One region of the Symbiopectobacterium purcellii genome, then DNA from elsewhere that is predicted to be linked to it. Evidence: predicted binding sites of a transcription regulator. Region 1 holds the regulator's gene; the other holds the start of a gene.
What was found. The regulator LexA, encoded in region 1, represses DNA repair genes until DNA is damaged. The targets are predictions, from matches to a motif close to TNCTGTATGTACATACAGNA.

Region 1 (15,364 bases):
CACGATCAATCCTCACGGCATTATTTCCATCGGGCCAGAAAACCACCTGGGTGCGCCGCACGGACGTGACAGGTTTAATCAGCGGACGAATTAATCAGTAACAGACCGTCGCGAGTATCACCTCACGCCTGGTTCAGCGCTTTGGGCAATTCGCGCAAGAACCAGGATTTTGCCTCGCCCATGCTGTCACGACGCCAGGCCATGATAATCTGGCTCTCCATGGAATATTCCGGGCTGACAACCCGCAAGCGCCCTTCAGCAATATCCTGGGCGACCATCGGATAAGGCATGGTCGCCACGCCCAATCCCGCCAATAGCGCACGGCGTTTATCATCAATAGAACTCACCGTTAAACGCTGCTGCTTATCCAGCAGTTGCACCATTAATACCGGGCGTTCGCGCGCGGTATCCGCCACGGCGATCCCGCGATATTTAATGCGTGTCACATCCGACAGCGGCTCAGGCTCCTGATGAATAGGGTGATCCGGACTGGCGACGTAAACGTTGTTCATGGTGTATAGCTTGCGCGTATTCACTTCAGACGAAGCGCGAAAGTGCATATCAGGCGCAATCACGATATCGGCCCGCCCCTGCTCCAAACGCTCCCAGGCACCGGCCAGCACCTCGGTCAGCAATGACACCTGGGTATTGGCCTTCAGCGCCAGCTTATCCAACAGGGGAAACAATTTCTCGGTGGGGATCAGCGCTTCAACGACAATGGTAATATGGGTTTCCCAGCCACGCGCCAGCGCTTCCGCATCAGTGGTCAGTTTATCGGCAGCTTCAAGCAGGATTCGCCCCCGTTCGAGCAACATACGCCCCACGTTGGTAAATTTTGTGCGATGCCCTGAGCGATCAAAAAGCACGACGTCGAGCTCTTCTTCCAGCTTCTGCATGGTGTAGGTGTAGCTCAGCGCCGACGGCACGCGCCCCAACTCATCAGCCGCTGCCGCAAAGCTGCCACGGCGATCGATGGCATCCATCACTCGCAGCGCTTCCAGCGTTAATGCCCGTTCTTTTGCCATTTATTCACTCATTCAGGAATTTTGAATATACCGACCAGATTAACTAGCTAACAATCCAACGTCCACACAATTACTATTTGTTTAGTGTAATTTTTGAGGTTCAGAACCATGATCATATGCAGAACAGCGGAACAGTGCGGTCAAGCTGACTACGGCTGGCTGCAAGCGCGCTACACCTTCTCCTTCGGCCATTATTTCGATCCTGAGCTGTTAGGCTTTGCCTCACTGCGCGTGCTGAATCAGGAAGTCCTCAAGCCTGGCTCGGCATTTCAGCCACGCACCTACCCGCAGGTCGATATTTTAAATATTCTGCTGCAAGGTGAAGCGGAATATCGCGACAGCAACGGAGGCCATATCCGCGCAAAAGCGGGCGACGTCCTGTTATTAGCCGCACAGCCTGCGGTGAGTTACAGCGAGCACAGTATCAGCGATACCACGCCGCTGACACGTTTGCAGTTGTGGTTCAATGCCTGCCCGTCGCGGGAAAACAGCGCGCTGCAACGGCTTGCACTGTGCGATACAAAGGTCAAGCTGCTCGCCTCACCGGAAGGTGAAAACAGCAGCCTGCAACTTCGCCAGCAGGTTTGGGTACACCATCTGCAATTGGACGAAGGCGAACAGCACACGTTTACGCTCAACGGCAACCGCGCCTATTTTCAGGTGATTCACGGTGCAATGGAAGCCATGACGCCGCAAGAGAACGCAGCGATGTTACAGTGTGGAGACGGCGCCTTCATTCAGCAGGAAAAACAGCTGACTATCCGCGCCAAAGCCCCGCTGCGTGCGCTGCTTATCGATCTGGTTGCCTGAGGCGCATTAAACCCACTGATGGATTATCACAGCGCGATCCATGCCTTACATGGTAAGATGAACAACATGTTCATCATCATGCGGTAGGATCAGGCCAATGGATTCAAGCGACCAAGACAAACTCCTCGCCCAGGCGGAAAGTATTTGCCAACAGCGCAACGTACGCCTTACGCCACAGCGACTCGAAGTGCTTCGGCTGATGGCGCAGCAACACGGCGCGATCAGTGCGTACGATCTGTTGGATCTGCTGCGCGCTTCAGAACCGCAAGCCAAGCCCCCTACCGTCTATCGCGCACTGGATTTTCTGCTGGAGCAAGGGTTTATCCACCGCGTGGAATCGACCAACAGCTATGTCATGTGTCACCACATTGAAGAGCATAGCCATACTTCAGCGCTGTTTATTTGCGATCGCTGCGGACAAGTGACAGAACGTCAGACGGAAGGCATTGAAGCCATTCTTCAGCAATTGGCACAAAGCGCCAATTTTACGCTGCGCCACAGCGTGGTAGAAGCGCATGGCCTGTGCGAGGCCTGTCAGGAAGTGGCTGATTGCCGTGAACACGGGCACTGCCACCACGACCATACGGTGCCCATCAAAAATGCGAAACCTGGTCGTTGATCTGAGCGTGCATCACGTCCCCGACAAGGCTTTTCCTGAACAGAAGCGCCCTGTCGGTTAACGGGATTTAACTCCACTCACCGTTACGGATAACGCCGACGGCCAGCCCTTCGATACTGAAGCTCTGCTCACGCAAATCAACCACGATGGGAGCAAAGGCCTCATTCTCCGCCAGAAGTTGTACGGTATTACCTTGACGCTTCAAGCGCTTAACCGTCACTTCATCTTCGATGCGCGCCACCACTACCTGTCCGTTACGCACTTCTTGCGTTTTATGCACGGCAAGCAAATCGCCGTCCAGTATCCCGATGTCCTTCATCGACATACCGCTGACGCGCAGCAGAAAGTCTGCGTGCGGCTTGAACATGGCCGGATCGACCTGATAGTGGCACTCGATGTATTCTTGCGCCAGCAACGGTTCACCGGCCGCAACACGACCAATCAGCGGCAGACCGGCATTTTCTTCTTCCATCAGCAGGCGGATCCCGCGTGATGCACCGGAGACGATTTCAATTACGCCTTTACGCGCCAGCGCCTTCAGATGCTCCTCCGCCGCGTTAGGTGAGCGGAAACCCAGTCGCTGGGCAATCTCAGCACGCGTTGGCGGCATGCCGGACTGCGCAATATGATCGCGAATCAGATCATAGACCTGCTGCTGTCTGGTTGTTAATGCTTTCATCCCGCCCCCTGGTTGTTTATACAGTTTATCTGTGAGTATATACAGGTCATCGCGGCTTGGGAATGACAGAGAGGCAAATAGCCGTGTTTTTATGAGCATTGCCCCAAAATCATGCTGAAATCACCCCAGAACCAGAGGCCAGAGAATGCTGACCCAGACAATGGCGGCAAAGACCAAGGCCACAAACACAGCCGCCGATCCGATATCCTTGGCGCGCCCGGACAGTTCATGGTGCTCCGTCCCCACGCGATCGACAACGGCCTCAATCGCGCTGTTGACTAACTCCATCAGCACCACTACCACCACCACGCCAATCAGCAATAGCCGCTCCAGCAGTGACACGGGGAGCCAACACGCAACCAGCACCGCTACCACCAGCAGCATCAGTTCTTGCCGAAATGCAGCTTCGTGCTGCCATGCCTGTTTCAGCCCTTTGAGAGAGTACCCGGTTGCCTTGATAATCCGAGTTACCCCGGTAGCCTTATTCATGTTTTTTCACCCGTTTATCAGAGATTTTTTGCAATTTTCCCGTAACACCGTTGTCTCACACCACAGATCTCCCGTGTACTTTCTGGTATCCTTGCGGCGCATTGCTACTCATGAGGCTTCTGGTTGTTATGTCCGGCTGGCGTAAAATTTACTATAAATTACTGAATTTCGCACTTAAATTGTTAGTGAAAAGCAAGATAATTCCTAACGATCCCGTGGCGGAGTTAGGGCTAGATCCGTCTCGCCCCATCCTTTATGTGCTGCCCTATAACTCACAGGCGGATTTACTGACGCTGCGCGCAAAATGCCAAGCTTTAGAACTGCCCGATCCGCTGGAACCGACTGAAATTGACGGTGTATCACTGCCCAGCCACGTGTTTATTAACGATGGTCCGCGCGTGTTCCGCTATTACACGCCCAAGCAGGAATCCGTCAAACTGTTCCATGATTATCTGGATCTGCACCGCAACAATCCCTATCTCGATGTACAGATGGTGCCCGTTTCTGTCATGTTTGGCCGCTCTCCGGGCCGCGAAGGACAGCACGGCGCGACGCCGCACCTGCGTCTGTTGAATGGCATTGAGAAGTTTTTTGCGGTGATCTGGCTGGGACGCGACAGCTTTGTGCGCTTCTCCAGCATCGTGTCGCTGCGCCACATGGCCACCGAACACGGCACAGACAAAACCATAGCGCACAAACTGGCGCGTGTCGCCCGCATGCACTTTGCCCGTCAGCGTCTGGCCGCCGTTGGTCCACGCTTGCCAGTACGTCAGGAGTTATTCCATAAGCTGCTGGATTCTAAGGCCATCAAGAAAGCCGTTGAAGATGAGGCACGCAGCAAGAAAATCTCCCATGAGAAAGCGCAGCAAAATGCCATCGCCCTGATGGAAGAGATCGCCGCGGACTTCTCTTATGAAGCCGTGCGACTTTCCGATCGCATTCTGAGCTGGACCTGGAACCGCCTGTATCAAGGCATCAACGTGCATAATGCCGAGCGCGTGCGCCAGTTGGCACAGGATGGCCATGAACTGGTTTACGTGCCTTGTCACCGTAGCCACATGGACTACCTGCTGCTTTCTTATGTGCTGTATCATCAAGGTCTGGTTCCTCCCCATATCGCGGCCGGCATCAACCTGAATTTCTGGCCCGCAGGCCCGATTTTCCGCCGCCTGGGGGCTTTCTTTATTCGCCGGACCTTCAAAGGCAACAAGCTCTACTCCACCATTTTCCGCGAATATCTCGGCGAGCTGTTCTCACGCGGCTACTCCGTTGAGTACTTTATGGAAGGGGGACGTTCGCGCACGGGTCGATTGCTGGAGCCCAAGACCGGCACGCTGGCCATGACCCTTCAGGCGATGCTGCGCGGCGGTACCCGCCCTATCACGCTGGTGCCGATTTATGTGGGTTATGAGCATGTGATGGAAGTGGGCACCTATGCGAAAGAGCTGCGCGGTGCCACCAAAGAGAAAGAGGGCTTCATGCAGATGGTGCGCGGGTTACGCAAACTGCGCAACCTGGGGCAAGGCTATGTGAATTTTGGCGAACCGCTGTCTTTGACGCCTTACCTCAACCACCATGTGCCGCAGTGGCGCGAAACTATCGATCCGATTGAAGCGCAGCGCCCTACCTGGCTCACGCCTACCGTGCAGGATATTGCCGATATCATCATGGTGCGCATTAACAATGCTGCCGCTGCGAACGCCATGAACCTGTGCTCCACGGCATTGTTGGCGTCACGTCAGCGCGCGCTGACCCGTGAGCAAATGCATGAGCAGCTGGACTGCTATTTGCAACTGCTGCGCAATGTACCTTACAGCAAAGATGTTACCGCACCGAAAAAGACCGCGCCGGAACTGCTGGAACACGCGCTGGCGATGAATAAATTCGAAGTCGAGCAAGACAATATTGGCGAGATCATCATTCTGCCGCGTGAACAGGCCGTGTTGATGACTTATTATCGCAATAACATCCAGCACTTGCTGGTGCTGCCATCGATGATTGCCAGTATTGTCATGCACCGCGGGAGGATCACGCCGGATGAGTTAACACGACAGATGTCGTTGATTTACCCATTAATTCAAGCCGAACTGTTCTTGCATTACAGCAAAGAAGCGCTGCCTGTCGTCATTGAAACGTTGACCGCTGAGCTGGTGCGTCAGGAACTGATCGTCATCAAGCAAGATACGCTGGTGCTGAATCCACTGCGTATTCGCACACTCCAACTGCTGGCCGCCGGCGTGCGGGAAACCCTGCAACGTTACGCAATTACGCTGTCATTACTCGGCGCTAATCCGGAAATGAACCGCGGTACGTTGGAAAAAGAGAGCCGCAATATGGCGCAGCGACTGTCCGTGCTGCATGGCATTAACGCGCCGGAGTTCTTTGATAAGGCGGTGTTCTCAACGCTGGTTGCCACGCTGCGTCAAGAGGGTTACATCAGCGACAGCAGCAGCGTGGATACGCGCAATACCTTGGAACTCTACCGCATTCTTAGCGATTTGATCACACCGGAAGTTCGGTTGACGATTGAAAGTGCCAGCACGCCGGCCAGCGCAGAATCGGAAGACGAGAAGCAGGAAGTAATGCAAGAGTAAGCAGCGCAAGCGTAGTGTTACGCTACTGCGCGGTTTATTGCCGCTTTACTCCGGCATCACACGCCCTGTGTGATGCCGGGGACCATCACAGCCCCAGCACAATCCCCGCAAAAAACACCATCCCTACAAAGTTATTGTTGTGGAACGCACGGAAACAAGCATCACACTCACGCCCGGCGGTCAGCCATTGCTGATAGCCGAACAGGCCCGCCGCCATCAGAACGCTGAGGTAAAATACCGCCCCCAGTTTCATCTGCATGCCTAGCACCACCATCAACGCCAGCATGCTTGCCTGCAACAAGCCGATGATCAAGGTATAAAAGCGCCCGAACAGAATCGCGGTGGATTTAATGCCGATTTTGAGGTCATCATCGCGATCGACCATGGCATATTGCGTGTCATAGGCGACAGTCCAGCAGATGTAGGCTAAAAACATAATCCAAGCGCTGGCCGGCAGGGATTCGCTAACGGCAGCATAGGCCATGGGGATCGACCAGCCAAATGCCGCACCCAACACAAACTGCGGCAGGTGGCTGACGCGTTTCATGAAGGGGTATATCCATGCCAATGCCAACGCCGCCACGGAGAGCCAAATGGTCATGCGATTCAATGTCAGCACCAGCGCAAACGCCATCAGCACCAGAACAACAAACAGCACTTTTGCCGACTGCTCGCTCACCAAGCCGCTGGGTAAGGGACGAGACGCGGTACGTTTTACATGCCCATCAAAATGGCGGTCAGCGTAATCATTGATCACACAGCCTGCCGCACGCATCAGAAATACCCCCGCGACGAAGACCAACAGCGTCCACGGTCTCGGTACGCCACCACCCGCCAACCATAATGCCCAGAGGGTTGGCCAGAGCAACAGCAGGGAACCAATCGGCTTATCAATTCGCATTAACCGACAATAAGCGCCCCATTTTCCCGCTGTCATACTTCGTTCCAACGTCATTTCTCCTTAACGGTTACCCTGATCAACGCCTTGAAAATGATACGCAGGCGACGAGGGCAAAAACAATTCTGTCAGCAGTATTGGCTGATTAAACAAACGCAGGCGGGATCGCCGAGCCCACAGGTTTTCACAGCGTCCAATGTGAATGTAATCGCGTTGCAGGGAATCCTGTTTGAACAGATAGCGCCCAAGCGGTGTATCACCAAGCGTTGTCAACGCCGACACCGAGGTGTCCAGGGCCGAGGGCGGAATCAAGGTTCTGGCGGCCACCCAGGGCTGTCCATCACCGTAGATTATCACCTCTCGCAACCAATAACGCGCGCTGTCTGGTAACTCACGCTGTTCATCACCCAGCATCTCAGTCGCAATGTAATCATTATAGTACGGCACCACCGTCAACTGCGTGCAATGTCGTTCCAGCCGCTTCGTCATTGAACCGGTCTCTTTTAGCCAGGTATCGACGGGGGATGGCAACGCCATCGGCGTTTCTTTTAACCAATCGGTCGCGTGCAACCATTCAATGGTGCGCAGCAGTGTTAGCGCTGCATCGGACATATCCCTACTCCAATGGTGGCTGTTGATGCATGACGATGGCCTCGATACCGTTGCGATATGTTGCACTCTCATAATTCACGCCGGTAGCGTCAGTCTTGCTCGCCGGGTTTGGTGAAATGCATACTGCGGTACCTATTGTAGCGCACACCCATCACGCCTCGGCACACCCCGCCACCGTTGAGTGCGCAATATGATAACATTTTTTTAATCTTTGACAGCGGGCAGGCAAGATTTGATCGCCATTTGCTCAGAAAAAAAACGAAAACAGGGACATAGAAAAAACACTATCTGGCGATATACCAGATAGTGTTCATGTTGAGCCTAATAGCGTGTTGATGCTATCTATCCGGGCCTCAGCGCAACGCGCCTGTGCCCGGCGTTGATTACATCATGCCGCCCATACCACCCATACCGCCCATGCCACCCATACCGCCAGCAGCACCTAAGTCGCCTTTATCTTCTTTCGGCAGCTCGGTCACCATACATTCGGTGGTGATCATCAGGCCAGCAATGGATGCAGCATATTGCAGTGCAGAACGGGTTACTTTGGTCGGATCCAAAATACCCATGTCGATCATGTTGCCGTAAGCTTCTGTTGCGGCGTTGTAACCGTAGTTACCTTCGCCTGCTTTCACGTTGTTAGCCACAACGGAAGGTTCTTCGCCGGCATTTTCCACGATTTGACGCAGTGGTGCTTCCATTGCGCGCAGCGCAACACGAATACCGACGTTCTGATCTTCGTTTTCAGCTTGCAGATTGCGAATGGCATTAGCTACGCGAATCAGCGCCACACCACCACCGGCAACCACGCCTTCTTCAACGGCAGCACGGGTAGCGTGCAGCGCATCTTCAACGCGTGCTTTCTTCTCTTTCATTTCCACTTCAGTGGCCGCGCCAACCTTAATAACGGCAACGCCGCCTGCCAGTTTAGCAACGCGTTCTTGCAGTTTTTCGCGATCGTAATCAGAAGTTGCGTCTTCGATCTGCTGACGAATCTGGCCAACACGACCTTGAATAACCACTTCATCACCCACACCGTCGATGATGATGGTGGTGTCTTTATTGATCACAACGCGTTTTGCCTGACCCAGGTCTTCCAGCGTGGCTTTTTCCAGTTCCAGACCGATCTCTTCAGAGATAACAGTACCGGCAGTCAGGGTTGCGATATCTTGCAGCATGGCTTTACGACGATCGCCGAAGCCCGGTGCTTTCACCGCGGCAACTTTAACGATACCGCGTATGGTGTTCACCACCAGCGTCGCCAACGCTTCACCTTCAACATCTTCTGCAATGATCAGCAGCGGTTTGCCTGCTTTGGCAACAGCTTCCAGCACTGGCAGCATTTCACGGATGTTGGAGATCTTTTTGTCAGCCAGCAGGATGAACGGGCTTTCCAGCTCAACGGAACCGGTTTCCGGTTTGTTGATGAAATACGGGGAGAGATAACCGCGATCGAACTGCATCCCTTCCACAACGGCCAGTTCATCTTGTAAGCCGGAGCCTTCTTCTACAGTGATAACGCCTTCTTTGCCCACTTTTTCCATGGCTTCAGCGATCAGTTTACCGACTGTGTCATCAGAGTTGGCAGAGATGGTACCGACCTGAGCAATGGCTTTGGTATCAGCACAAGGTACGGACAGTTTTTTCAGTTCTTCAACCGCAGCGATAACCGCTTTATCGATACCGCGTTTCAGATCCATCGGGTTCATGCCAGCAGCAACGGCCTTCAGACCTTCATTAACGATAGACTGTGCCAGTACGGTTGCCGTGGTGGTGCCGTCGCCCGCCGCGTCGTTCGCTTTGGAGGCCACTTCTTTCACCATCTGCGCGCCCATGTTTTCGAACTTGTCTTCCAGTTCGATTTCACGCGCTACGGACACACCGTCTTTGGTAATGACTGGAGAACCAAAAGATTTATCCAGAACGACGTTACGGCCTTTCGGGCCTAAGGTCACTTTTACTGCGTTAGCAAGCACGTTCACGCCGCGCAGCATTTTTACGCGCGCGTCATTGCCGAATTTTACGTCTTTAGCTGCCATGGTTTATTTCCCTTAAATTCGTTCGATTCAGATGATTACGCTTCAACAATCGCCAGGATGTCGCTTTCAGACATGATCAGGACTTCTTCGTTGTCGATCTTCTCAGCTTTCACGCCATAGCCATCATTGAAAATGACGATATCGCCAACTTTCACATCCAGCGGTTTTACGTCGCCGTTTTCCAGAATGCGACCATGGCCCACTGCCAGTACTTCACCACGGGTAGATTTAGCCGCAGCAGAACCGGTCAGAACAATACCGCCAGCAGATTTGGACTCGACTTCTTTACGCTTGACGATCACGCGGTCATGCAATGGACGAATTTTCATTGATAGCTCTCCTTTGATAAAGTCCATATCAGTTTGGGATTAACACCGGGTACATTCTCATACCCGCCTTGTGCATTTCTAAGTGGGGACGATTCGCTTCCCTTCAAGGGAGAAAAAGGTTTTTTTTTGCGATAGCGATGAAAATTTGATGAAGTGAAATTTAAAAAAGATAAAAAACATACAGTTAAAATCTTTTTCTCAACCAACATCATTTGTCTTGATCATCTTTATGTTCGAGGTTCTTGCGCTCGTCATCTTTGCGGTAGAACTCACCGTCAAAGGTATTACCGTTACTGCCGGACGAGGTCGTACCAGCGCCGCGCCAAATGTGCAGATGGGGCATCAGTTTGACCGTCAAGCGCTTTTGCACCGGGGGCAACAGCAGCAGCAATCCGAGGAAGTCGGTGAAAAAACCGGGCAGCAGCAGCAAAAAACCCGCTAATACCAGCGATACGCTTTTGACCATCTCCGCCGCTGGGCTCTCTCCTGCCGCGATTTTCTGCTGCATTTGAATAAACGTTTTCACGCCCTGATTGCGCACCAGAGAAACGCCAATACAGGAGGTGAACACCACCAGCAGCAACGTCACCGCGACGCCCAGCACTTCCGCAACACGGATGAACAGCGAAATTTCAATGTAGGCAAAAAGAAAGAGTAGGAATAGCGGTAACCAGCACACTGGATTCTCCTGATTTATTTAACTAATTGTTTTAAAGGAAACTAATACGAACGATGCCCGCCTGATTGACAGGCTGCCGTCATCTGTTGTGTATCCGGCCATCATGAAGACATATCACCAGAGATCCTACATCAACCCTTATAATTTAATGAAGTGGTAGCGCAAGCGAGCATTTTCAACCTGTAGACAGAAATTTCATTGCGCAATAATCACCCGTGACGACTATCACAATTTATTTACTTTATTAATTACCTATCTTCATTGAGTGATCGAAACTACGCTTTTGGGATTCTATACAATATATCATCACTCCAGCGGAGGCAGATATGGTCAATCGTTCTGCAACTGTTGCCTGTGGTGATACATTTTGTGGTAACACCATCGTGATAATAACTCGCATTTATTGGCACGATTATTTGTTAACACGCTTTTTTGTTAACGCCAAGGTGGTTAGCAAAACGCGTTCTCATCAAGTTGCAGGATTCAAGAGAAGGCTCTCATGTCAGACAACATCCGTATTGAAGAAGACCTGTTAGGTACCCGTGAAGTTCCCGCCGATGCCTACTATGGCATTCATACCCTGCGGGCAATTGAAAATTTCTACATCAGCAACCACAAAATCAGCGATATCCCCGAATTCGTGCGTGGCATGGTGATGGTCAAAAAGGCTGCTGCTCTGGCAAACCGCGAGTTGAAAACCATTCCCCGACCGATTGCCGATACCATTATCCGTGCCTGCGATGAAGTGTTGAACAACGGCAAATGCATGGACCAGTTCCCGGTTGATGTGTATCAGGGCGGCGCGGGCACCTCGGTAAACATGAACACCAACGAAGTGCTGGCTAATATTGGCCTGGAGCTGATGGGCCATAACAAAGGCGAATACCAGTACCTTAAACCTAACGATCATCTGAACAAGTGCCAGTCTACCAACGATGCCTACCCTACGGGCTTTCGTATTGCGGTGTACAGCGCCATCCTGACGCTGATAGAGGCCATCACCCAGTTGGCTGACGGCTTCGAGCGCAAAGCCAAAGAATTTGAAACCATCCTGAAGATGGGCCGTACCCAGTTGCAGGATGCGGTGCCGATGACGCTAGGCCAGGAATTCCACGCCTTCTATGTGTTGCTGAAAGAAGAGAACAAAAACCTGCTGCGCACCGGTGAATTGCTGCTGGAAGTGAATCTGGGCGCAACGGCCATTGGCACACGGTTAAACACACCGGACGGTTACCAACAGTTAGCCGTGCAGCGTCTGGCGGAAGTGAGTGGACTGCCCTGCGTGCCGGCTGAGGATTTGATTGAAGCAACTTCTGACTGCGGCGCTTACGTGATGGTGCACGGCGCGCTGAAACGTCTGGCGGTGAAGATGTCGAAAATCTGTAATGACCTTAGGCTGCTTTCTTCCGGTCCGCGCGCTGGCCTCAATGAAATCAACCTGCCGGAATTGCAGGCGGGTTCTTCCATTATGCCCGCCAAAGTCAATCCGGTGGTGCCGGAAGTGGTCAATCAGGTGTGCTTCAAGGTGATCGGCAACGACACTTGCGTCACCATGGCCTCTGAAGCAGGTCAGTTGCAGCTTAACGTGATGGAGCCGGTCATTGGTCAGGCGATGTTCGAATCGATCCACATCCTCACCAACGCCTGCCACAACCTGCTGGAAAAATGCGTTAACGGCATCACCGCCAACAAAGCGGTATGCGAAGCCTATGTTTTCAACTCCATCGGCATTGTGACTTACCTCAACCCGTTTATTGGCCACCACAATGGCGATATTGTCGGCAAGATTTGTGCTGAAACCGGTAAGAGCGTGCGTGAAGTGGTGCTGGAGCGCGGTCTTCTGACCGAAAGTGAGCTGGATGACATTTTCTCGGTACAAAACCTGATGCACCCAGCCTACAAGGCCAAACGTTACACGGATGATAACGACGCGTCTTAAGCGTCCGATCGGCTAACTCAGCGCGCCTCGCCATCGGGCGCGCTCGCGTTACTCCTGACAGGCACGTCGGCATTTTGCGGGCGTGCCTTTTTTATGGCCTCAGGTTTGCTCACAACCATAAGAATTTCTTATCTAACAAGGAGCATCACTATGTTTGCCTTTGAGTTGGTTATCGTTTTGTTGGCTATCTACCTCGGTGCACGACTCGGTGGGATCGGTATCGGTTTCGCGGGCGGTCTCGGCGTTTTGGTTCTGACACTGGTGTTTCAAATCAAACCCGGCGCCATTCCCTTCGACGTGATTCAAATCATCATGGCGGTGATCGCCGCCATTGCAGCCATGCAGGTCGCTGGGGGCATGGATTATCTGGTGAGTTTGGCTGAAAAATTGCTACGGCGTCAGCCTAAATACGTCAACTTTCTGGCACCTGTCGTCACCTATTTTATGACGCTGTTGGCGGGAACGGGGCATACCGCGTTCTCAACGCTGCCAGTGATTGCAGAAGTGGCTAAAGAACAAGGGATTCGCCCCTCGCGCCCATTATCGATTGCCGTTGTTGCGTCGCAAATCGCCATCACTGCCTCACCGATTTCCGCCGCCGTGGTTTTCGTTGCCAGCATTCTTGAACCGAAAGGCGTCAGCTATCTGCTGCTGCTCGGGATATGTATCCCGACGACCTTGTGCGCGGTGTTGCTTACCGCCGTGGTGACCAATTTTCTGGGCAAGGAATTGAAAGACGACGAGATTTATCAGGCACGGTTGGCAAAGGGTGAAACCGTGCTACGCGGCGTCAGCAAGCTGGAGATAAAAACCGGGGCCAAGCGCTCTGTGCTGCTGTTTTTAGTGGGTATTGTCGCTGTGATGCTTTACGCCACCGCCATCAGCGACACCGTCGGGCTGATTGCCAAACCCATACTGCCCCGTAACGAAGCCATTGTGGTGTTTATGCTGACGGTCGCCACCCTGATCTGCATCACCTGTAAGCTGGATACCGCCAAAATCCTCTCTGCCAGCACCTTCAAATCCGGCATGAGCGCCTGCATTTGCGTAATGGGCGTGGCCTGGTTAGGCGATACGTTTGTAAAAGCCCACATCGGTGAAATCCAGGGTACGGCTGGTGCGTTGTTGCAGAATTACCCGTGGATGCTGGCAGTAATACTGTTTTTTGCCTCAACCCTGCTCTACTCACAGGCGGCGACAGCCAAAGCACTGATGCCTGCGGCGTTATTGTTAGGTGTAACGCCAGTCACTGCCGTGGCGTCTTTTGCTTCGGTATCAGCGCTGTTCGTGTTGCCCACCTATCCCACGCTGCTCGCCGCCGTGGAAATGGATGACACCGGATCAACGCGCATCGGCAAGTACGTCTTCAACCACGCGTTCCTGGTACCTGGCGTTCTGGCGATTACGCTATCCGTCATTTTTGGCTTTGTTCTGGGAAATATGGTGCTGTAACGTCCCTCCGGTATTCACCCCGGGCGGTGTGCCACCGCCCGGCATCCATTCCCCTCGGCCCCCAAAGCAGGGTATAGTACCCCCAGTTCCTCTTTCACTGGGGTGACCATGGAAAATCCTGCAAGCTGCACCGCCATCGTTGTCCTGTGTACTGCACCTGACGACCCCATAGCACAACAGCTGGCAACGGATGTGCTCACTGCCGGGCTGGCAGCCTGTCTCACAGTACTGCCTGGCGCGCACTCTTTCTATGTCTGGGAAGGTAAATTGGAGCAGCAAAGGGAAGTGCAACTGGTGATCAAGAGCGATACCTTGCATCAACATGCGCTGCTGCAACGCCTTAAACAGCAACCCCCTTATCAAACACCGGAACTGCTGGTGGTTCCGATCACGGATGGCGACAAAGATTACCTGACATGGCTAACCGCATCCTTACGCTGATCCTGCTGTTAAGCACGCTGATCTGCCCTCAACTGGCAGGTGCCTCCCTGTTTGCGCCGTCATCTGCGGTGCAAAACAGCCGCTTTCTGACGGTAGATCGCGCATTTGCTTTCGATTTTCAGCAACAGCAAGAGACGCTGACGCTACGCTGGCAAATCCACCCGGGCTATTACCTCTATCGCGACAAAATCACGCTGGCTCCCGGCCAAGCCGTGTTAGGCGACATATCCATACCCGCCGGCCTGCCGCACAAAGACGATTTTTTTGGCGAAGTGGCAATCTTTCGCGATAGCCTCACGGTAACCGTCCCCATTAGGCAGAGCACAGCGGGTGCCACCGTGCGTGTTACCTATCAGGGCTGCGCTGATGCGGGGTTTTGCTACCCGCCTGAAACGCGAGAAATTCCGTTAAGTGCCGTGACCGCAGACCAACAGCCAACGCCCAGCAATACGATGCCTCCCGTCATAGCACCGGTAGCACCTGCGCCTCTGCCGTTTTCTCCACTTTGGGCGCTGTTGATCGGTATCGGTGTTGCCTTCACCCCTTGCATACTCCCGATGTACCCACTGATTTCCGGGCTGATTCTTGGCCGGAAACAGCAATTATCCGCGCGCCGCACCCTGCTGCTGGCGTTCACCTATGTGCAAGGCATGGCGCTGACCTACACGTTGCTCGGCATTGTCATCGCGGCGGCGGGGCTGCGCTTTCAGGCGGCGCTACAGCACCCGGCCGTGTTAATCGGTTTGTCACTGCTGTTTA
Region 2 (15,364 bases), 2.3 Mb from region 1:
GGTTAACTCAGCCCTTTTTAAACAGCCCGTTGAGATCGCCATTCCCGACTACCAACGCTATCTGAATGAGCGTCTGAAGTAACGCGGTACATCAGCGCTACCTGGTTGCTGGCAGCGCTGTTATTAAGGTTTCCTGTGAAGCGGCACACCGATACGCTGTAATTGCTCAACAAAGACAGACGGTGCGTCACGATCGTAGAGCAACCAGACCCGGTGTTTCGCACGGGTGAGTGCCACATAAAGTAAACGCCGTTCTTCCGCATCAGCAAAAGGCTCTGGCCGGGGCAACAAGACCTGCTCCAGCAAACTTTCACGCGGTAAGGCAGGGAAACCTTCTTTGCCTTCGTTTAACCCCACAATCACCACATAGTCAGCCTGTTGCCCCTTGCTGGCATGAATCGTCATAAACTCAATAACCAGGTTTGGCCACCTCACACTCGCTTTATCCAGCATGGCTGGCCGCAAATGGTGATAGCGCGCCAGCACAAGAATACGCTCATCAGGCGTGACGTAACTGCTGAGCTTATCAAACAACGCTTCCAACTGTGTTTCAGGCAGCAGCATGACCGCTTTTTTATCACCGGCACGCAGGCTGTTGAGGGGTTTCTTTAATTGATGCGGATTTTGCTGCACAAAGGTATTGGCAATCTCACCAATGCGACCATTAAAGCGGTAGGTTGTATCCAGCGCGCAGCGTTCACCGCGCCCAAAGTGATGCTCAAATGCGGTAGTCAGCGTCAGTTCCGCGCCACTGAAACGGTAAATCGCCTGCCAGTCATCACCGACAGCAAAAAGGCGGGTACGCAGATTTTGCCTGCGCAGCGCGGCCAACAGTTGCGCACGTTGGGGTGAAATATCCTGAAACTCATCGACCAGAATATGCTTCCAGGGGCTGATAAAGCGCCCTTTATCCAGTAGATTCACCGCCTGGTGTATCAGGCCGGAGAAGTCTACCGCGCCTTCCTCTTTCAATGCGGCTTTCCATGCTTTAAGCAAAGGGGCCATCAAGCGCAAACCACGCTGCAATCGTGGGCGCTGCTCATCATCCGCCAGCACCAGCATCTCATTTTGGCTCCCGCCCTGCATGCGCATAAGTCCGAGCCAGCGATCCAAACGACCGCTCAAGCGCGCAGCCAGACGCGGATCAAGCCAGAACTCGCCGTCAGGCACATCCCACGCCATCTCCTCGCTCAGCCACTCCCGCCATCCTTTGGCTTGCGCTTTCTTTTCCGCGCACTGCTGCTGCCAGGTTTTAATCAGCAACGCATGTCGTAGCGCGCCATTGCTTTCCAATTGGCTGATAGACGGCGCTTTACGCGTAGCATGTTGAATAATATGCAGTGCCAGCGCATGGAAGGTTTTGGCCTGTACAGCGTCCGTGTGCAAGCACGCCTGAATACGTTCGTTCATCTCCTGCGCGGCTTTGCGGCCAAAGGCAAGTAACAGAATTTGTTCCGGCATCGCTTCGTTGCGGTGCAGCAACCAGGCAGCGCGCGCCACCAGTACGGACGTTTTTCCACTGCCAGCACCGGCCAGCACCAATACGGAATCTTCACCGTTGATGACGGCGCGACACTGCGAAACATTAAGCGGAGTCGTTTCAACGCCGTCAAAAAATGCCTGCTCTGAGGAGAGCGTTTTTTCCATCCAGGTGTGATTACAGGCGGTTCTGCACGATTCGCCCTCAGCGAGCCACTGCTGACAAAGCGTGTAGCGGTCACAACAGTTCACAAACTCCGTCAGCCTGGCGACAGGCAGCGGCAAGGACGCGAGCGTTGCACGAATATCTGTCTGTAACGCCGCCAGCGCCTGACGTGAAACCCACCCGTGCTGGTTCAGCATTTGCTCGATATCAGTGACTTGGTGCTGCAACGCGTCGGCGCACACCGCGCTCATGTCGTCACTCCACTGCCGCCACATTTTCATCAGGTAGCGGTAAAACTGCTGGGTTTCCTGCCATTCGGTGCCATGCAGTCGTACCACCTGGTTTTCTGGCAGCACAAACTCCAACTCCCCCCAAACCAGACCACGCTTGCATTGAATATCCAGCAATTGGTTAAAGGGAATGACATACTCGTGTTTCTCACCGCTCACCTGAACGCCCGCATTGAGCAGCTTCACCCGATTATAGGGGTGCTGTGCCAGATGTTTGCCTAAAGAGGTTGCTTTCAGTTCCATTTTCGTTACGCCATGAAAAAAACGGCTTTTCGGTAGTTTACCTGCGACACAGACCCCTTCTCCAGTGTTAAAACACGTTAAGATATCCCTGCGCTTGATGTAATATTCTTTCTGGTGACATCATACGCGATGTGTGCTGAAGCAATGCCATCAGATGTCTGTATTTTGTAATAATAGATGCCCTATTTACGAGACCTTCGCTACGCCTGACATCATGGAGCAATAATGCGCGCCGTATTGAACATTCTTAATTTTGTGCTGGGCGGATTTTTCACTACGCTGGCCTGGTTTATTGCAACGCTAATTAGCATCGTTCTGATTTTCACATTGCCACTGACCCGGTCATGCTGGGAAATCACCAAGCTATCGCTGTTCCCCTACGGCAATGAGGCCGTTCACATCGATGAGGTAGAGCCTGAGCGTAAAAATGCCGTATTAAGTGCGGGCGGGACAGTCCTCAATGTCTTCTGGTTTATTCTTTTTGGATGGTGGCTGTGTATATCGCACATTGCCAGCGGCATTGCGCAATGCCTAACAATTATCGGTATTCCTGTCGGTATCGCCAACTTCAAACTGGCGGTCATCGCACTGTGGCCTGTAGGTCGTCGTGTGGTTTCCATTGAAGAGGCGCAGGCGATACGTGAAAGAAACGCACGCCGTCGCTATCGCTAACCGTCGGTAAGGAACAGACGTTGTTGACTTTCATTTCAGGATTCCGGCGTTACCTATACAATAGCGGTTGGTTGTACAACGCGCGTATTTTTATAGCCCTGGCTGGCGCAGCATTGCTGCCCTGGTGGATGGGCCAACCCACCACCACCATTCCGTTAACGCTCGGCGTGGTGGCCGCTGCGCTGACCGATCTCGACGATCGTCTTACCGGCAGATTACGCAATCTGTTTATAACGCTGCTCTGTTTCTTTATCGCATCAGTCTCTATAGAACTGCTTTTTCCTTACCCGTGGTTATTCGGCGTCGGACTGGCCTTTTCAACGGCTGGTTTTATCCTGCTCGGTGCATTGGGTCAACGCTACGCCACTATTGCTTTTGGCGCTCTGCTGATTGCCATTTACACTATGCTGGGCGTGTCCCTGTATGACAATTGGTATCAACAGCCGCTTTTGCTGCTCGCGGGTGCGTTATGGTACAACCTGCTGACGTTGCTGGGGCATGTTGTCTTTCCCATTCGTCCTTTGCAGGACAGTCTGGCGCGATGCTTTGAGCAGATTTCCCACTATCTGGATGCCAAAGCGACACTGTTTGATCCCGATATTGATGATTCGACCGATAACCCATTGATCGATGTGGCACTGGTTAACAGTGATGTGGTGGCAACGCTCAATCAAGCCAAAGCCTCTTTATTAACCCGGCTACGCGGCGATCGCGGACAGCGGGGCACCCGCCGCACGCTGCACTACTATTTTGCAGCACAAGATATTCACGAACGCGCCAGTTCCTCGCACGTGCAATACGCTCAGTTACGTGAAACCTTTCGCCACAGTGATATTCTTTTTCGTTTTCAACGTTTACTGACGATGCAGGCACGCGCCTGTCGCCAATTGGCGCAATCCATTCTGTTACAGCAAAAATATCAGCACGATGGGCGTATTGAGCGGGCGTTTGTTTATCTGGATGCTGCACTGCACGCTTTTTTTACCAAAGAGGGGGCAAATACAGCCCAAGGAAAAGCGCTACGCCATCTGCTGAATAACCTGCGCGCCATTGATGCTCAGCTAATGAATATTGAATCAGAGCAATGGCTCGAATCGCAACAGCAGATGGAAGAAAGTCTGGCTGATGACGGGTTGACGGGCTGGAGCGATATTCGGCTACGCATTGGCCGTCATCTTACCCCCCGTTCAGCACTGTTCCGCCACGCGATCCGCATGTCCGCCCTGCTCTGCGGAGGTTATGCGCTTATTCAACTGACACACATGCAGCACGGCTATTGGATTTTGCTCACCAGCCTGTTTGTATGCCAGCCAAACTACAATGCGACGCGACGGCGGTTGGCCTTGCGTATCATCGGGACGTTAGCGGGCATCCTGATTGGAATACCGGTACTCTATTTTGTTCCTTCGCTTGAAGGGCAACTCACGCTGATTGTTATCAGCGGCGTGCTGTTCTTTGCCTTTCGCAACGTACAATATGCCCATGCCACCCTGTTTATTACCCTATTGGTTTTACTCTGCTTTAACTTACTGGGTGAGGGTTTCGAAGTGGCAGGGCCACGCATTCTGGATACGTTGATTGGATGTGCCATTGCCTGGGCTGCCGTCAGTTTTATCTGGCCGGACTGGCGTTTTCGCGGTTTACCTGCGGTTATCGATAAAACCATCAACGCCAACTGCCGTTATCTGGATGCTATTCTTGAACAATATCATCAAGGTAAAAGCAACAGTTTGCGCTACCGTATCGCGCGCCGCGATGCGCACAACAGCGATGCAGAGTTGGCCTCTGTCGTCGCAAACATGTCTTCTGAACCTCATGCCATCAGAAACACGCTCGATGATGCGTTTCGCTTTATGTGCCTTAACCACACGCTATTGAGCTATATTTCAACGCTCGGTGCCCACCGAGAAAAGCTGGTAATACCGCAGACGCTGCAACTGCTCGATGATGCCATTTGCTATATTGATGCAGCACTGCATCATCCTGACATTGACGTACAAGCGCAGCGAGAGGCGTTGTTGACACGTCAACAGCAGGTACAGCAGCTTGCCCCCGATCCCGACAGTAAGGAGCAACTGGTCTTGCAGCAAATCGGTCTGATCATCGATGTCTTGCCGGAACTGACGCTGTTGAAAGGAACTATCCGCTGAAAGGAGCTATCCGTCGAAGGGGACTGTCTGGTGAAGTACGCACTGAAAAAATTGTGCAGAGAAGATGCGAAGCGTAAAAACATGTAGCGCGGTATCATTGCCTTGAAGATACCGCGCACGTTGGCGTTTTAGGTTTTAGGCAACGGTGCTGAATGGTGTTTATACCATTCAATCAGCTCGTTTCTGACCCCTTTTGGCAAAGCGGCTTGATGCGTTCTGCAAATCGCGCCCGCCAACGCCAGTAAAATATTCACACTGGCATGTTTACTGACCGCTTTTAACTTCAAGTAGCTCTCCTTTGCACCATGTTGTTGCAGCTCGTCAGCATTTTTTATTCCCGCCTTCCATAACATCCGCTCAAGATCGTGATTCAGATTGGGCAAATCCTTCAACCGTGTGCAATGCTCACGCTCTGATTTATCCTGCTCTGCGCCCTCAAGCGACATTTTGGCCAATTTCAGCAGTTGAGTCGGTTCCTCCCATAAGACCTCCCCCACCAGATAGTAACTCAACGGTACGGGCATGCCCCGTTTGGTATAAACCAGATGCGGCATATTCAGTGCAAGGAAATGTGGCTCACAGCGCTTGTTCGCACGTAAATAAAGCTCTCCGTTGGAGATAAGGCCAAAGATCGTTTTATTTGCCGCGATGCTATAACCGCCAAATTGAGAACGGGTGGTTATTTCTCCCAATGAGGAGAAAGAAACTTTTGATTGCAAAATCCTTTTTTTGCATAACTGATTCATACAACACCCTTTAGTATTGAAAATCAATCCTCTGTCTGTATATGTGTTCTTAACGTGTTAAAGTAATTAATCACAAGGTTGGTAAGGCTTCAAACACAAAATGTGATCTCTGCCCACTGCCATGCCAATTATGCGAAGCGCTTCCAAAAAAAGCAGGTTGATTTTCATCCATAGTCGATATACTGTATACACATACAGTATATCGACTATGGATGAAACCCATCATGCGTGCGCACTCTATTCGTTCAGAACGTCATCAGCCGGCCTCACTGCATAGTGCCCCATTGCCACGGCACACGGTTGCAGGATACGGCAGCGGTATCATCAGCGAAATCGACTACAGTGTTGAGCACCCAATGACAACGCTTCTGTTACTGCCACTTTTGCAACAATTAGCCGCGCAATCGCGCTGGTTGCTGTGGCTGGCCCCCCAACAAAAAATCAGCCGCCACTGGTTACAGCAATCGGGTTTACCCTTAGATAAAGTGATTCAACCTTATCACCTCAGCCCTAATGAAACTGTAGATGCCATGGAAAAAGCGCTGTTAACGGGGAATTACAGCGTTGTCTTATGCTGGCTTGAGCACAATTTGACGGAAGAAGAAAGTATGCGTTTGAGGCAAGCTGCTCAAAAAGGAAACGCCTACGGATTTATCATGAGACCACAGTGCATAAGCAGAGAAGAGGATGGACTATTTTCTCGCCTAAAAATTCACTCAACGCTGTACCATTAAGTAAATTAAGAGTTTTCTCATCTGAGTATTGTCATACCGGTTTGTTTTACGCCAAAACCACGGATATGCAGGTGTGATGCGTGTCAACCATTACGGATAAACGTTGTGATTCGCCAAAATAAACTATTATTTGTTAGGAAGTATGTATGAAACGCTGTTTTTTCTACAAGGCAGATCATATCGTACTTGTAACTTTCGTATCACGTTGTAGACTTTAACGCGCTGGAGTTGCTCTTTGCATAATGCCAGTTGGCTGGCAGTTAGTTATAAATTAAGAGCAGTGGCTTCAGTCAAGGATTTAACCAAAGGCCTATTGGCATTAATGCTAATTGCCGGTTTGGATGATAATGAGGCGTAAAATGAAAAAAACAGCTATCGCAATTGCAGTGGCACTGGCTGGCTTTGCTACAGTCGCACAAGCAGCCCCCAAAGAAGAAACCTGGTACGTTGGCGGTAAACTGGGTGTATCCCAGTTCCATGACACCGGTTTCTACGGTAATGGTTTTGAAAGTCTTAACAACAACCCGATCAAAAGCAAACTGGGCGCAGGCGCATTCGTCGGCTATCAGGCAAACCAATATCTGGGCTTTGAATTAGGTTATGACTGGCTGGGCCGTTTGAAATATTCAGGTTCTGCGACCAGCGCAACTGACAGTGCCGCTTTCAAAGCTCAGGGCGTTCAGTTGGCTGCTAAATTAAGCTACCCGGTAATGCAAGATCTGGACGTTTATACTCGTCTGGGCGGCATGGTATGGCGCGTTGATGCTAATGGCACAGTTAACCCGAATCAGTTGAGCGACAGCGACACTGGCGTATCCCCGCTGGCTGCTGTCGGTATCGAATATGCTTTCGATCGTGACTGGGCTGCACGCGTTGACTACCAGTGGACCAACAATATTGGCGATGCAGGCACCGTTGGTGCACGTCCTGATAACCTGTTGATGAGCGTTGGCGTTTCCTACCGTTTCGGTCAGGGTGATGCTCCGGCACCAGTTGTTGCTGCTCCGGCACCTGTTGCAGCACCAGCACCGGTTGTAGAAACCAAGCGTTTCACACTGCGTTCTGACGTTCTGTTCAACTTCAATAAAGACACCCTGAAACCAGAAGGTCGTCAGTCTCTGGACCAACTGTACAGCCAACTGAGCAATCTGGATCCTAAAGACGGTTCTGTTGTTGTTCTGGGCTTCACTGACCGCATCGGTTCTGTAGAAGCTAACCAGGCGCTGTCAGAACGTCGTGCGCAGAACGTCGTGTCTTACCTGGTATCCAAAGGTATCCCGGCGAACAAGATCTCTGCTCGTGGCATGGGTAAATCCAACCCGGTTACCGGTTCTACCTGCGATAACACCAAACCGCGTGCAGCGCTGATCGATTGCCTGGCACCGGATCGTCGTGTTGAGATCGAAGTTAAAGGCATCAAAGACGTTGTTTCTCAGCCTCAGGCTTAAGTTACTCGTTTCTGAATAACCTTGTACTGATAAAAAAACCTCGCGATTGCGAGGTTTTTTTTCTTCATTTTTGAACAGGTCTTTTTTATCCGTTCTTTTTTGTGTCGCTGTTATCTTGAGACAAGATCGCTTTCAGATCCTGTTTTAGCAATGACATTTGATTCGCATAGCGCTCTTTGGACTCAGCATCTTCTATCAATTGCACAACGGTTTCCGACAAAGTCGAATTGCGACGGGTTGCCAATGCCGCTAGCCGTTGCCACACCAGATATTCAAGATCGATAGATTTTTTACGCGTGAGCTGGCTTTCGGCATTGAAATGGCGCTTGCGACGTGCACGTATCGTTTGCTTAAGGCGATTTTCCAAGGCAGGGTTCATGCACTGTTTAATCCAAGCAAGCACCAACACCGGTTGGTTCGCCATTTTTAGCAACGCGTCTACCGCATCATCAGCCGCACTTTGCTCAATGAAGCGTGTGATGGCTTCACCTTCCCGGTGCTTTTTCACCAGATATTTCCATTTCCAACCGCACTCAAGATTCTCTAACTGTTGATATTTCATGATAAATTCTTCAGTGACCGTGTAACGCTTACCTTAGCATAACAGTTTTTAGTCAACTTTCCTCTCAGGGCTCGCGTTTTTGCCATCAACGTCAAGCGGTGGCGTCATCACACATCAATTATCTATTTCCATAACGTTCCAACACTTCGTCTGTGCAGCGGGTATTATTCTTGTATAATCACGCTCTTCATTCCGACAACTACCTTTGATACTTTGACCAGTAACCAACTTGCATGGCAGCATCTGCTGCCCGACCACACGCCTTACCAGTCTCTGTTCGATCGGGCAGACAAGCTTGAACCGCTGGATTTTGCTGCGCTTCAGCCCCGACTGGCTGATAGCCTGAAGGTATTTTGCCATCCGCGATCGCCGTCGCCCTATATGTTGGTGAAGGCCGAAGAGACCCACGATTACCTCGCGCTCATTACAGGGGCAGTAAGGCATTTGTGCCCACCGATCTCAGCCCCACGCGGTAGCCGTTATCGCATTGAGCACGATCGGGTTGAGATTGAACCGGCGCAGCAACGTGATGATAATTTTGCGGCCCAGCAGTCATGCGAATTCCAGGCATGGATCGAAGCAGAACAGTTATTCGGCTGTGTCCGTTATTTTCAGGAACGCATTAGCCTGCAACCCGGCTTATTACACCGTATCAATGGTGGTACGTTGATCCTGACCGCACGAACGTTGTTAGCACAGCCATTGTTGTGGTTACGCCTGAAGCAGATTATTGCAGAAGGCCTGTATCATTGGCTTTCACCTGATGAAAGGCGTCCTTTACTTCTCGCTATTCCGCCGATGCCGATGAACATTCGGTTGATTGTGGTCGGCGACCGCGAGAGCCTTGGCGATCTGCACGATATTGAACCTGACTTGCGTGACCTGGCGGTTTACGGCGAATTTGAATCCGAATTGCCGCTGATTGACGAAGATGACATGTCACGCTGGTGTGCATACATTAATGCGCTATGCACCGCCAATCATCTTCCTGCGCTTGCGGTGGATGCCTGGCCTTCACTGCTGCAATTAGCCGTGCGTTACAGCGGCGATCAGGGCAGCCTGCCGCTTTGCCCACAATGGCTTACACATCAGCTCAAGCACATTGCCATTTACGCTCAGGAAGCGCATATCACCGCTCAAACCATCACGGAGGCAATCGCCGCCCAACGCTGGCGAGAAGGCTACCTGGCAGAGCGTATGCATGACGAAATTGAGCTGGGACAGATAGTGATTGAAACCGAGGGGGAAGTTGTTGGTCAAATTAATGGACTCTCGGTACTCGAATACCCCGGTCATCCAGTGACATTTGGTGAGCCCACACGCATTAGCTGTGTGGTTCACCCTGGTGATGGTGAATTTACAGATGTCGATCGCAAAGCAGAACTGGCCGGCAATTTACACGCCAAGGGCATGATGATCATGCAGGCATTTCTGATTTCCGAGTTGGAGCTTGAACAACAGTTGCCCTTCTCTGCATCGCTGGTGTTTGAGCAGTCCTACAGTGAAGTTGATGGTGACAGTGCGTCGCTGGCGGAATTGTGCGCATTAATCAGCGCCTTGTCACTGCAACCCATAAATCAACAGCTCGCGATCACCGGTTCTGTCGATCAATTTGGCCGCGTGCAACCCATTGGTGGCGTCAACGAGAAGATTGAAGGCTTCTTCGAAATTTGTCAGCGTCGAGAACTCACCGGCAATCAGGGTGTCATTATTCCAGCGGCTAATCTTCGTCACTTGAGTCTGAATGCCGATGTGGTAGAGGCCGTTCGTGCCGGACAATTCCATATCATTCCCGTGGAAACGGTGCCGGAAGCCATCACGTTATTAACGAATATGCTCTATGACGATGAACAGCAGCCCAATCTGTTGGGCTTGATCAAAGAGCGTATTGCACAATTCTCACCGCCGGAGCGACGCCGCTTCCCGTGGTTTTTTCGGTGAGAAACTGGTTTAACCAGACGTTTCTGGGTTGCTCAGCTTACAGGTGTAAGCTAACCTGCGTGCTTCACTAGAATAAGGCTTACTGAGAATATGGTAGATAAACGCGAATCTTATACGAAAGAAGACCTTCTTGCCTCTAGCCGTGGTGAACTGTTCGGCCCTGAAGGCCCACAGTTGCCTGCCCCAAACATGTTGATGATGGATCGTGTCGTCAAAATGACGGAAGACGGTGGCAATCACGGCAAAGGCTACGTTGAAGCCGAATTGGATATTACTCCCGACCTGTGGTTCTTTGGTTGCCACTTTATCGGCGATCCGGTGATGCCTGGTTGCCTGGGACTGGATGCCATGTGGCAGTTGGTCGGGTTCTATCTCGGCTGGCTGGGCGGTGAAGGTAAAGGCCGTGCGCTGGGCGTGGGTGAAGTGAAATTCACTGGGCAGGTCTTGCCGACGGCTAAAAAAGTCACCTACCGTATTCACTTCAAGCGCGTTATCAATCGCCGTTTGGTGATGGGCATTGCCGATGGTGAAGTGTTGGTTGATGGAAAGCAGATCTACACAGCTAACGAATTAAAAGTGGGCCTGTTCAAAGACACTACCGCGTTCTAATCGCAACATGTGGACGGGTTTCCCCACCGTCCACACCTTCCTCGCTCAGCTACAATGCGGCTCGCTTTATCTGCACTTCATGACCAATCGACTCGCACACGTCTGCCGGGATTTTCAGTTCCTGCGCGAGGGCATTAAGGTAACTTTTCTCCATAAAGTGGTCGACATCTATTACCGCACAGCTTAAGAAGTAGACCTCCAACGCTTCTTCTTCATTCTTAACCCCATTAGCTAACCGTGCGGGATCTAGCGGTTGGTCGATAGCGTCTTGTATCCAGGTTTCAGCTTCTGCGCCCAGTTGAAGTTCATGGACGTTCTCTTTTATGCGTTGCTGCTCTGTAGCATCGATATGCCCATCGCTCTTGGCCGCAAAAACCAATGCCATGATCAAACGACGGGCACGCACGTTGTCACTGGATGACTGCGCGCCGAAGTCGGCATCCTCGACGTGGGTATCACGCACCCGCTTTTTGTATTGGTTCCACAGCATAACGCCAGCCGCAGCGCTTCCACCGATGATCAAGGCATTTTTACCCAGTGACCCCAGCATCTTTCTTGTAGATTTGTTCGACAGCAACACCCCCGCCAACCCACCAAACGCTGCAGGTTTTAGCATATCCCCCAGATTGCCACTTTTAGCGCTGCTCGCTGCCGAGCCCGTTTTTGCTCCCGCAGCCCCCAGGAGTGTTTGTATCTGTTGCATCCATTGACTCATTGCCGTCTCCCCGATGTCGGTATCATTATCATCTGCGCTCGTCAGGCGAGCGGTACCTGTATCTATGCATAGTAGAGCCTCTTGTGCTGGTTGTTTGTCAGGTAATGTATAACAATGAAAATGTGGCACAGGCCCGGTTTTGCCACTGGAAAGGCAATTCTGCGCTGGGATGATTTGCGCTTTATTTTTGACAAGGTATACTGCACCCATAGAAATGAAATAGTGTTTTAGTATTTTTAGTTGTCCGTCACAATAAAGGAACGAACATGAAAATTGCATTGATTAACGAGAACAGCCAGGCTGCCAAGAACGCTATCATTGCCGAAGCGCTGACTAAAGCCGTTGCACCGCAAGGTCACACCGTATACAACTACGGTCAGTACGCCGTTGATGACGCTGCACAACTGACCTACATCCAGAACGGTATTCTGGCAGCTATCCTGCTGAACTCTGGTGCTGCTGATTTCGTGGTAACCGGTTGCGGTACCGGCCAGGGGGCGATGCTGGCCTGTAACTCTTTCCCGGGTGTGATCTGTGGTCTGGTTGTTGACCCGTCCGATGCCTACCTGTTCTCCCAGATCAACAACGGTAACGCCGTTTCTCTGCCGTATGCCAAAGGCTTCGGCTGGGGCGCTGAGCTGAACCTGGAAAACCTGTTCACTCAACGGTTCAAAGAAGAAGGTGGCCGTGGCTACCCGAGCGACCGCGTTGTTCCGCAACAGCGTAACAAGAAGATCCTGGACGCAGTGAAAGAAGTTACCTATAACGATCTGATCTCCATCCTGAAAGGCTTGGATCAGGATCTGGTTAAAGGTGCTATTTCTGGTGCTAAATTCCAGGAATACTTCTTTGCCAACAGCAAAGATGCAGAACTGACCAGCTTTATCAAATCGCTGCTGGCATAATTCCCCTAAAGGGAAAATTGCGGTACCGGTTTATCAACCGCAGGTGGAAACACCTGCGGTTTTTTTATGCACCAGCCAGTGCTTTTACATGTCGACCGCCGTGTTATCACATTCTATCCAGCCCATTTCCCCTTAGGCGTTCACTGTGTAATCAGATGCGTGAAATCCATAAAATTCTGCTTGACCGAAAGCAGCCGACTCCCTATAGTACCGCCCCGTTGCCCTTGAACGGTAACCCCCGGTGAGGTGTCTGAGTGGCTGAAGGAGCACGCCTGGAAAGTGTGTATACGTGAAAGCGTATCGAGGGTTCGAACCCCTCTCTCACCGCCATATAAAAGAACGCCCCTGAGCAATCAGGGGCGTTTTTGCTTTTAGCGTACAGCCAGATTCTTATTACCCCGGCTGAAAGCGCTGATACAAATGTATCCCCAACAGCATGGTTGCCAGACTTACCGTCATTGCCACCGTTGCCATCGCCATTCCCTGCCCTACAGACCCTTGCTCAAACTGTCGCCAGATAAAGATCGCAGTGGTTTGCACCCCTGCCGGAGCCAAAAGTAATGAGGTCACCAACTCACGAACGGCTACGGCAAACACCAGTAACATCGCCGCCAGCACGCTGGGGAAGACCAGCGGTGCCACCACATAGCGCAATGCCCTCAGCGTCGAGGCACCGTGAACGCGTGCAGCAGCTTCCAGGTTAGGGCCAAGTTGGCGTAATGCCGCACTCACATAGCGGATGGGATAAGGCAACAGCAAGCAACTGTACGCCAACAGGAGAATCACCCAGGTGTTGTAGGGCGTAACCGGCCAAAAGCTTCGGTTCCATGCCAATATCAGCCCCACACCGACCACAATGCCAGGAAGCGCCACAGGCAACAGAGAGAGGCCATCCAATAGCGCTGCACCGCGAACGCGTCTCACCGTTACCAGCCAGGCAACCAATGTGCCGACAATCCCTGTCAGTAGCGCAGTGCCACTTGCCAACCCTATGCTGCTTGAGAGCGCACTCAACGCTTGATTCTCACCACTCAGCACGGCACTGAAATGCCGGAGCGTCACATTGTCTGCCGATAACCCACCGGATAGCGTGCCGGAAAAGGCGGTTGCCAGCATAGCGCTCACGGGAATGCCTACCGCAATCAGCGCCACGCAAGAGAACAGCGCCACGATAGGCAACGTCCAGCGGCCCGGATTGCGAATCACAATCGTCGCAGGCTTCCCAGTAATGGTGCCCACGTCTTTTGCCGCCGTGAGTGCGCGCTGAACCGTATAGGCCGTCAATGCCAATGCAACCAACAGCAACGACAATACGGCTGCGCCGGAAAGATCAATGGGCCAATCAGCAAGGCGCTGCTCAATACCGGTGGTCAATGCCTGGATTCCCCGCATGCGGTCCAATCGCGGCTGGCACACCGTACTCCTCGATTGCCAGCGCAAACGCCAGCAGACAACTGGCTGCAATCGCCGGTAATGCCAGCGGTAAGGTAATACGAAAAAATGCCGCCCACGGACCCGCGCCATGTACCCGAGCAACATCCGCAAGGCGCCCACCGTGACTCGCCATACTGCGCGAGACGGCAAAGTAGACGACAGGGAAAATATTCAACGCCATCACTATCGCCATGCCCGGCAATGAGAACAGCAGCGTATTAAACTTGAACGAGAAAATCTGTTCCAGATAGCCGCGCGTTTGCAAGGCAAGCATCCACGACAGCGCCGAAATATATGGAGGGATCAAAAAGGGAATTAAAAATAACAAATCCCACACCCGAGCACAGGGAATATGGAACAACCCGCGCAAAGTGCCTAGCGTTACTCCTAATAAGCCACTCAGCAACGCCACACCGATACCAATGCCGAAAGTATTTGAGAGCAAGGGACCAATACGCGGATCCTGCGCCACGGCAACAAATGCGCTCAACGGCTCACGCATCGAGCCTTCATCCAGCCCAGGGAAAACGGCTTGCAGCACCACAAAGATAACGGGAACCCCCACCAGCACGAAAAGTATTGCCACCGTCACCAGTGGCAATAATGCAAAACCTCTCATGTTTTACTCCTGCGCCAGCGTTGCGCTGGCGCTGTTGATCCTTAACGTTGCCCGAACTGGCTCGCAAACCGCGCCAGAATAGCGTTTCGTGAAGTGCTGGCGGCATCGCCTTCTGGGAGTAACGTCAGGGATTTAAACAGAGGGCGTTTGGCATCAATATCCTGACGCGCAGGCATCAACCAGGCCTCTGCAACCGCCTCCTGCCCCGCAGGTGAAAGCACATAATCGACAAACGCTTTTGCTTGGTCCTGATGCTGACTGCTTTTCAGAATCATCATCGGACGCGGTGCAATCGCCGTGCCGCTGGTGGGGAAAATCACTTTGATCGACTCCCCCTGCTCAACGCTGTTATAGGCCACGTAATCCACTGCACCAAACACGGCAGCCTTGGCCCCTTGCAGCACCGGTGTCAACGCTTGCGCGTTAGGACCCGCCACGATCATGCCGTTATTCTTCAAGGCATCAAACAGCTTCCAAGCGTTCTCGCCTTGCGCATTTTGTAAACCGATAATCAGGTCTAGCGAAGCCCCTGACAGTGCCGGATCGGGGGTTGTCACCTTATCTTTGAATGCAAGCTGTGCCAAATCCTGCCAATCTTTCGGCTCTGGAGTGCCACTCTTGCTGTTCCACACAATGCCCAATGCAGAAATG

Region 2: sulA (SOS-induced cell division inhibitor SulA) is a predicted target of LexA. The motif match lies at 5,927-5,946, and genes of this name have one in related genera.

The regions. Positions count from the first base shown of each region.
Region 1 is NZ_CP081864.1:472,568-487,931, reverse strand. It holds gene K6K13_RS02220 (glutathione S-transferase family protein) at 1-94, shown strand, start outside; gene K6K13_RS02215 (LysR family transcriptional regulator) at 123-1,025, opposite strand; gene K6K13_RS02210 (pirin family protein) at 1,134-1,835, shown strand; gene zur (zinc uptake transcriptional repressor Zur) at 1,933-2,454, shown strand; gene lexA (transcriptional repressor LexA) at 2,522-3,133, opposite strand; gene K6K13_RS02195 (diacylglycerol kinase) at 3,254-3,622, opposite strand; gene plsB (glycerol-3-phosphate 1-O-acyltransferase PlsB) at 3,751-6,216, shown strand; gene ubiA (4-hydroxybenzoate octaprenyltransferase) at 6,302-7,153, opposite strand; gene ubiC (chorismate lyase) at 7,178-7,726, opposite strand; gene groL (chaperonin GroEL) at 8,110-9,765, opposite strand; gene K6K13_RS02170 (co-chaperone GroES) at 9,801-10,094, opposite strand; gene K6K13_RS02165 (FxsA family protein) at 10,303-10,773, opposite strand; gene aspA (aspartate ammonia-lyase) at 11,273-12,712, shown strand; gene K6K13_RS02155 (anaerobic C4-dicarboxylate transporter) at 12,863-14,164, shown strand; gene cutA (divalent cation tolerance protein CutA) at 14,273-14,605, shown strand; gene K6K13_RS02145 (protein-disulfide reductase DsbD) at 14,581-15,364, shown strand, end outside.
Region 2 is NZ_CP081864.1:2,760,145-2,775,508, forward strand. It holds gene K6K13_RS12985 (methylglyoxal synthase) at 1-82, shown strand, start outside; gene helD (DNA helicase IV) at 124-2,178, opposite strand; gene K6K13_RS12995 (YccF domain-containing protein) at 2,404-2,850, shown strand; gene yccS (YccS family putative transporter) at 2,871-5,000, shown strand; gene K6K13_RS13005 (TfoX/Sxy family DNA transformation protein) at 5,129-5,746, opposite strand; gene sulA (SOS-induced cell division inhibitor SulA) at 5,971-6,480, shown strand; gene ompA (porin OmpA) at 6,840-7,928, shown strand; gene matP (macrodomain Ter protein MatP) at 8,014-8,490, opposite strand; gene K6K13_RS13025 (AAA family ATPase) at 8,704-10,431, shown strand; gene fabA (bifunctional 3-hydroxydecanoyl-ACP dehydratase/trans-2-decenoyl-ACP isomerase) at 10,522-11,040, shown strand; gene K6K13_RS13035 (tellurite resistance TerB family protein) at 11,090-11,755, opposite strand; gene K6K13_RS13040 (RpiB/LacA/LacB family sugar-phosphate isomerase) at 12,022-12,660, shown strand; tRNA gene K6K13_RS13045 (tRNA-Ser) at 12,901-12,990, shown strand; partial or broken gene K6K13_RS13050 (ABC transporter permease) at 13,054-14,713, opposite strand; gene K6K13_RS13055 (ABC transporter substrate-binding protein) at 14,755-15,364, opposite strand, start outside.